One region of the Paenibacillus sp. VCA1 genome, then DNA from elsewhere that is predicted to be linked to it. Evidence: predicted binding sites of a transcription regulator. Region 1 holds the regulator's gene; the other holds the start of a gene.
What was found. Region 1 encodes LexA, which represses DNA repair genes until DNA is damaged. Its sites were predicted from a motif close to CGAACATATGTTCG; they were not measured.

Region 1 (4,211 bases):
AATTACCCGAGATGACCACTTCATTAAAGAAAGGGGCAAGTTCCGGCACGCCGTCCAGCTTTTCCTGCTGCAGGCCGGGACAACCGTTTGTCAGCAGCAAAAGCTTGTAGTTCCCCTTCAGCTCCTTCAGCACCTGAAACGTTTCCTCATAAACGTGAGGACGGGCCCGTCTTTCCACCCCGAATTGCTTCGCCAACTCATCAGCCAGCTGTTCGTCTTCGACGCCAAGCTCGGCTAACCCGCGGCGCCAGGATTCCTTCCGGTACTCAGGAACGATTTCGGCCATGCGGCGGAATTCGGGCTGCTGCCCTACCGTAAAGTCGCCCCATAAAGCTTCGAACGGATTAATGCCGATCATCGCCGTAAATGCATACGTATCGTACGTTTCGTACAACGCCCGCGCTTCCTTGCGGACGGCCGCTTCAAGTTCGTCGGCATCGATTCCCGTTTTGGCTGCCGCCTTTTCGCAGGTTGCCCGGAAAGCTTCCTTCACGCTTCGTTCGTCCCACAACAACGTATCGTCCAAATCAAAAAAAACAGCGGATACACCCATCTTCCCCATCCCTCTCCCAACAAGTTATCTATTTTATTATTTTTCAAACGGAATCTTGTGTGCTTCGGCAAAACGTTCGAGACGCGCAGCCATGGCATCGGTATCGTAACGGTTGATCAAGCGGGTGAACACCCAGTTTCCCCCTTTTGAAACCTTGCCGTTTTTTCCTTTCGTGCCTTGAAGTTCGATCACGATCGAGCCGGATCCGGCTTTGATTTTTGCGATTTGATCCGCGGTCAAGCGGCGGTCGCGATTGAACTTGACCGTCGAAAGCGTGTTTTTATCCACTTTAAGAAACGGACGGCGCAGAAAAATCATCACCGCCAGCAGGACATACAGCCCTACAACGATCCAATTCAGCGAAGTGTTCATCGAGGCCTGCTGGCTCGCCATGCCGAGCAAAAGGTAAACTACGGCAAGCGCCACCAACGTGATCGGAAGGACGAAGTTGCGCCCTCTGAATATGTCGGCCGTGGCGGATCCGTTCGAGGAATAAAGCGAAGGCTTGCCTTGCTTTTTGCGCTGTTTATTTAGTTGTGTCGAGTTTTTCTGAACCATTCTTTCCCATGATCGGGACATCGTTTTACCCCCTTAACCATTCAGTTCCTTATTTTATTTGCGCTTTCCGCCTTCACGATCTTCAACCCATTCGATCGAATCCAATTGGGCCCTGAAATTGCGGCGGACGTTTTGGAGATATCTTTCGCGCAGTTTGGCGCGTTCCTCGGTTTCTTCCTTCGTCAGACCCGTTTCCTTATCCTTCCGGGCAAGTTCGTTAATGCGCTGAACTAAGCTGTCGATATCCATGTATAACTCCTCCATTAATCAATTCATACCTAACTTTGCCATGAGAAAAAGAGCTTGTCAAGGCGTTAACCTTACCAAGCTCTTCGGCGTAAAACGACTATTAATATATAGGAAGAGAAAGAACATCGCCGGCTTGTATGCTGCTGGTCTTTAGATGGTTCATCTCCTTAATCATCCGAATATAAGCACGGGTATCCATGTTTTTCGGTTTGTGGTTCAACGCGATCTCCCATAGCGTATCTCCCTGGGCAACGACAACCTGCTCCACTTGCGTATCATCTTGTGGAGAACCTGCAAATACGCGTACCATGCCTGTACATCCTGCGGATATGATGACGACAGCGAGCAGCAGCTTCAGCATCAAACGGCGCGTGAGCATGACCCGCAGCACAGGCAACCGGTCCATCAAGCCGCCGCGTCCCGTTTCCGTCATTTCATGATTATATATGCTTTGGTATGTACTATATTTTAACATGTTAACTGTTCCTCCAAACGTTTGTTCTTGTATGAGAACAATATAACACGAACACATGTTTTGTTCAATAGTTTTTTCGAACAATTGTTCTTACGAAAGGAAAATTCATGTTCTCATTTTTAGAACTTGTGTTTGTACGAACGGAAGTTCTATGGTATACTTTTACCAAACGTTACTAATGGGGTTGATGGGGAATGTCGAAGATATCTAGCCGGCAGCAAGCGATACTGGAATTTATAAGGAACGAAGTCCGGGCCAAGGGGTATCCGCCTTCCGTTCGCGAAATCGGCGAAGCCGTGGGTCTGGCTTCCAGCTCGACGGTTCATGGCCATTTGGACAGGCTTGAGAAGAAGGGGTTGATCCGCAGGGACCCTACGAAACCTCGGGCCATTGAGATTTTGGGTCAGGAAGAGTCCGAAAGCAGCAACCTTTTCACGCAAACGATCGCGCGTGTTCCCGTAGTAGGTAAGGTTACGGCCGGCGTACCGATTACCGCTACGGAGAATATCGAGGATTATTTCCCTCTGCCTCAGCATTATGTAGGGGATGAGAAAGTATTCATGCTTTCCGTCGTCGGAGACAGCATGATCGAGGCGGGCATTCACAACGGGGACTATGTCATCGTCCGCCAGCAGCAGACCGCGGATAACGGCGATATTGTCGTTGCCATGACCGATGAGGACGAAGCTACCGTAAAAACGTTCTATAAAGAAAAGGATCATATCCGTCTCCAACCGGAGAATCCTTCTTATGAGCCTTTGCGCTTGAACCACGTCACGATCCTCGGCAAAGTTGTCGGTTTGTTCCGTGACATTCATTAATCCGTTTTTTGAATTCATCAACGGACAAGCCCTTGTTCTTTTTCAGGAGAACAAGGGCTTGTTTTTTATGCGCCGGAATTCTCCTGCTGCCACATGTTTGCGATATATCCGAGCAAGCTGTTCGTTTGATGCACTCCCGGATCCGCGTTCATCATCAGCACCGCTCCCCTGCCTTTCCCGGGATAAGCGGTCATCATGCATTGAAAACCTTCTCCCCATCCCAGAGAGCTAAGCTCCAATTCTACGTTCGGGTCATCCATAAATACGCCAAGTCCAGCCCATTTAAAGCCGCCCTGAGGTTTGATCATTTCTCGAGCCGTCTCCGCGGATATGCCCAGTTTCCCTTTCCCCTGCAGCGAAAACATAAGCTCGGCCATCAACAATGCCAGATCCGTCGGCGTCGACCACAAGCCGGCAGCCGCAGCAAACGGGTAGATGGGGTAACCTTCCAGCCGGATTCCGCGTTTGTTATGCCCTGCCGCCGATCCGTCACGAATTTCCGATTCGTTCGTTACGAAACGGCTGTTCGCCATCTGCAGTGGCTCGAATATTTTGGTGCGCATGAGTTTATCCCAAGCTTCCCCTGTCGCCTCTTCGATCAGCAGCTGAAGGATGCAAAACCCCGTATCCGAGTATATGAACCGGCTTCCTGGCTTTGCTGCCAACGCAGCGGGCTGCTGCCGATAGGGCGTCAAACCTTTCAACAATTCCGCCATGGATGGAGTCCCTAGCGTTTTGCCGTACGTACCGAAACTTCCGTCAGGGTCGGCAAATCCGCCTTGATGGCCGAGCAGCCTGCGGAGCGTAACATCGCCGGAATCAAACTCGGGATGATCGGGTATCCGCCATGACAGAAGCTGTTGGTTCACCGCTTGGTCCAAATGTAGGACGCGTTCCTCTACCAAAAGAAGGGCTAACATGCCCGCCGCAAATTTGCTGATGGAACAGGCATTAAACATCGTACTCTCGCCGACAGGTTCTCCGCTCCCGGCAGTCCGTTCTCCCCTACATTCGCGAGAAACGATTCGGCCTTCTTCAATAAAAGCGATGCTTAATCCAGGGCTCCGATCCTTCCGCATGCGCTCCCCGACGTTCCATCTATCCATGATGACGATTCCCCCTTGTGTGACCCAAACGCTTTGCATCATAATAATTCAATTATAGAACATTTGTTCCCATTTGGCAATAAGCAGTCTTCTTAAACTGACAAATCCGCACTGAAGCGGATTTCCCAACCGCCATAAGCACACAGCGAAAAGCCCTGCCGCTTGAACGGCAAGGCATCGTCTATAAGATCAAACTTCAGCATATAACGGTCAATCATTACGGGCAAATCCGATTCAATCCGGCTTCCCTCCCAAATTGCTGGCGATATTCCGTCGGAGTCATGTTCATTCGCTTGCGGAAAACCTGGGTGAAATGCTTTACGTCCTGGTAGCCGATTTTTTCGGCGATGTCCGCCAGCTTAAGCTGCGTGTGCGCCAACAGCTCCGCCGCCTTTTCCATGCGCAGCGCGGTGACGTATTCCTTGAACCCGCTCCCCGTTTTTTGCTTA
Region 2 (4,211 bases), on a different contig from region 1:
CGGAAGCGTTCCGGCGGCCGCAAGCGCGATCGCAAGGCCGATGACGGCGGCGCTGCTGTGCATAAGGGCGGTAAGCGCCGCTCCGGCGGCGATGCTCCACCACAGGTTATGCGTGGATTGGCCGATAAACCAGCCGAACAGCCCCGACTGTTCGAGCGCAGGGCCGATCATCTGCATGACGCGGATGCCGAGCATCACCATGGCAAAACCGGCCGCAGCCAGAGCCATCAGCTGGATCGGCCTGAAGGCCCGGGGGGCGCTGCGCATGGAAAACAGCTTGTACTCGTCGAGCAGGACCGCCGCGGCCCATACGAGGATGGAAACGCCGAGCAGAGGAAGCGCGATCCGGCCGATCTGCAGTCCGATGAGCTCGGTCGTAAGACAGGTTCCGATGTTGCTGCCGAGGATGATGCCCAGCGTCCGCTCGAACGAGAGCAGCCCGGCGTTCACAAGGCCCATCGTGAGCACGGTAACGGCGGTGCTGCTTTGAAGCACGGCCGTAATGCCCGTGCTGAACAGCATGCCTTTGAAAGGGGATGCGGTCGCTTTTTCCAGAAAGTTCGTAAGCAGCGGTCCCGCCCAGCTCCCGAGCGCCGCTTCCATCACCTTCATGCCGGCCAAAAAAATGATGAGCCCGTAAATGACGGGAAAAATAACCGTATGAAACATGGGGAAGGTTCTCCTTTGGCGGATTCTTGTCCATGCATTACATATATGCCGCCGCGTGGACAACCATGACTTGGAGGGCGGCGCACATTTAAGATTCAAGAAATTGCACACGAGTAGGAGTGGACATGTTGGGAACTGTCGTTCTTCATAAAAACCGAAAAAAAAGGCTGGAGCAGGGACATCCATGGATTTTTAAAAATGAAATCGAGTCGGTTCAGGGCGACCCGCAGCCCGGGGATCTGGTTCATGTCGTGAACCATCAAGGACGTTATTTGGCGACGGGGTATTACAACCCGGCATCGCAAATCACGGTGCGCGCCGTTTCCTACCGCGAAATCGAAGCGATGGACGAAGCCTTTTTTACGGAACGTTTCCTAGGCTGCCTGAAGCACCGGGAGCGCTTCCTGAATGACGGAAACGCGTACCGCCTTGTATACGGGGAGGCCGACTTCCTTCCGGGGCTGATCGTAGACCGTTTCGATGACGTGCTGGTCATTCAGCTGCTGACGCTGGGCATGGATATCCGCCGCAAGGAGATCATCGCAGCTTTGGCCAAAGTGATGGATCCCCGGGGGATTTACGAACGGAGCGACGTTCCGATCCGGGAGCTGGAGGGGCTCGAGCAAACCAAAGGACCGGTCTACGGAGACTGCCCTAGATTCGTGACGGTGCGGGAAAACGGCCTATTGATCCGCGTCGATATCGAAGAAGGGCAAAAAACCGGCTACTTTTTCGACCAACGGGAAAACCGCGCATCGATCGAGCCGCTGATGACGGGCTGGGGCGAGCGCAGCGGGATTACGGTCCGGGAAGTCGAAGAAAACGGGCAAACGGTAGAGCGCCCGGTGAACAAAAGCGGCAAGGTCGTCACGTTCCCGTACTGGGACGGCGCGACGGTGCTGGAGTGCTTTTCGCATACAGGCAGCTTTACGCTGCATGCCTGCAAATACGGCGCCAAAAAGGTCACCTGCCTGGACATCTCCCAGCATGCGATCGACAGCGCCCGCGAAAACGTGGAGCTGAACGGGTTCGGCGACCGCGTGGAATTTGTGGTGGACGATGCGTTCCAGTATTTGCGCAACCAGGTCAAAGGGCTTGAGGAAAGAGAAGAACGTTCCGGCGGCGCCGGGGCCAAGGTCGACACCTCGCAAAAAATGACCGCGGGCGGCGGCAGAACATGGGATGTCGTCATTTTGGACCCGCCGGCTTTCGCCAAAACCAAAAACGCGGTTAAAGGCGCCTGCAGAGGATACAAGGACATCAACCTGCACGGCATGAAGCTGGTGAACGAAGGCGGATACCTGGTTACGGCCAGCTGTTCGTACCATATGCGGCCCGATTTGTTCCTCGAGACGATCCGGGAAGCCGCGGCCGACGCGGGCAAAATATTGCGCCTGATCGAATGGCGCGCCGCAGGCAAAGACCATCCGCAAATTTTGGGCGTCGACGAAGGGCATTACCTGAAGTTTGCGATTTTTGAAGTGAGAAGCAAAGCCTTTTCATAGGAATGCAGCCGGACTGCCGCTTTGAATCCGAAAAAGGATTCGGCGGCAGTTTTTTTAGAGATCAGGATTTTCAAAATTCGATTCCAGGCCGCTCCCGGGTACGATTTATTGACGAATTAAACCGCTTCGTTCTGTATGTTGCTGATTGGAAGTCGCTCCTTGGATTTTCGCAAAATCCTCAGGTAAGAAACGCCGGCGAATACGCTTTTTGCAAATAATGGACGTTAAACGCTAGCGGAGTTTTAATGGTAAAATAGTAGGAGCTTTATAGCCGTTTTGGTTGATAGATTAGTTTTTTCAACAAACATACGTTCTGCCTTTCAGATTCGTATGATATACTGATTGATAGATTATCGATGAATTAGCAGCGATTATTTACATAGATGAAGGGGGAGCATCATGTCGGTTCATTTTTTGATCGGACGGTCGGGCAGCGGAAAAACGACGACGATTCTGGAGCGGATTTCCGCGAAGCTGGAAGCAGAGCCGCAGGGGAATGCGATCATTCTGCTCGTACCGGAGCAGGGTTCGTTTCAAGCCGAGCACGGGCTGGTAACGTCGGGCCGGATCAAAGGCAGCGTAAGGGCCCAAGTGCTCAGCTTCCGCCGCCTCGCCTATCGCGTCATGCAGGAGACCGGGGGAACGGCGCGCGTCGGCATCAGCGACGAGGGCAAAAAAATGCTGCTGTACAAAATCATACAGCGCCGGAAGGACGAGCTGAAGCTGTTTGGCGCTTCGGGCGAGCAGCTTGGGTTCGTCGGCAAGCTTGGCGACGTATATACCGAAATGAAGCGGTACTGCGTCGATGCCTCCGCCGTGGGACAGCTGCTCGGGAAGCTGGCTCCCGCGCCGGGCGTCACGCCGATCCTGCGCAGCAAGCTCGAGGATTTATGGACGGTTTACAAGGACTTTGAGCAGGAAATGTCACCGCTGTATATCGACGAGGAGGACAATCTGATCCGGTTGACCGAATCGGTGAAGGACTCGGCTTATTTGCGGGGCGCGGAAATATGGATCGACGGGTTCCACGGCTTCACCCCGCAGGAGCTGCTGGCGATCGGCCAAATGATGGCGCATGCCCGTTCCGTCACCATCTCGTTGACGCTGGACCGGCCTTACGACGCGATGCGGATGCCGCATGAGCTGGATTTGTTCCATCCGACCGCCACGACCTATATCAAGCTGAGAGGGATGGCGGAGGAGCTGGGACTGGACATCGACGACACGGTGCTTGATCCGCCGGTGCCGCCGCGGTTTCGGGAAAGTCCGGTGCTTGCCCATTTGGAGCGGGGATATGACCGGCGGCTGCGCTATCAGGCGGCCTCAGGCCAAAAAGGCGACGGCATTTCGATCCATCCCGCATCCGGGCGGCGCGCCGAAGTCGAAGGAGCGCTTCGGGAAATGCTTCGGCTTTCGCGCGAGGAAGGCGTGCGTTTCCGGGAAATGGCGGTGTTCGTGCGCAATTTGGGGGATTACGAGCATCTGGTCGTGCCGTTGTTCCAGGATTACGGCGTGCCGTTTTTCCTGGACCAGAAAAGAAGCGAGCTGCACCATCCGCTGGCGGAGTTCATGCGCGCCGCGCTGGACGTCGTCCGGCGGTACTGGAGGCACGAGGACGTGTTCCGCTGCGTTAAAAGCGATTTTGTTCTTCCGCTCGACGGGTCGCTCACGCGGGAAGACATGGACCGCCTCGAAAACTATGCGCTGGCAAGCGGAATGCAAGGTTACCGCTGGACGGACGGGCGGCCTTTGAAAGGCATCCCGAGCTTGTCCCTCGAAGAAGGAGGGGCGCCGCAGCAGCAAACGGCCGAGGAGCTTCTTGAGCTCATGGAGCGCTGCCGCAGCGCGGTGACGGGGCCGCTGGCGGCGTTCGAGAAACGGATCAAACGCGCCAAAACGGCCCGGGAAATGTGCACGGCGGTTTATGGGCTGCTTGAAGACGCGGGCGTGCCCGAAAAGCTTGATGTTTGGAGCCGCCAGGCGCTGCTCGAAGGCCGGCCGGAAGCGGCAAGGGAACACCGGCAGCTGTGGGGCGAG

Region 2: the regulator LexA is predicted to act here: its motif matches at 2,476-2,489, upstream of addB (helicase-exonuclease AddAB subunit AddB).

What each region holds. Positions count from the first base shown of each region.
Region 1 covers NZ_JAVLSX010000004.1:326,127-330,337, reverse strand. The annotation lists gene RJP21_RS10795 (HAD family hydrolase) at 1-553, opposite strand, end outside; gene RJP21_RS10790 (hypothetical protein) at 590-1,132, opposite strand; gene RJP21_RS10785 (DUF896 domain-containing protein) at 1,166-1,360, opposite strand; gene yneA (cell division suppressor protein YneA) at 1,461-1,835, opposite strand; gene lexA (transcriptional repressor LexA) at 2,030-2,656, shown strand; gene RJP21_RS10770 (serine hydrolase domain-containing protein) at 2,722-3,762, opposite strand; gene RJP21_RS10765 (hypothetical protein) at 3,855-3,980, opposite strand; gene RJP21_RS10760 (response regulator) at 3,980-4,211, opposite strand, start outside.
Region 2 covers NZ_JAVLSX010000002.1:413,802-418,012, reverse strand. The annotation lists gene RJP21_RS05570 (Na/Pi cotransporter family protein) at 1-669, opposite strand, end outside; gene RJP21_RS05565 (class I SAM-dependent rRNA methyltransferase) at 795-2,174, shown strand; gene addB (helicase-exonuclease AddAB subunit AddB) at 2,574-4,211, shown strand, end outside.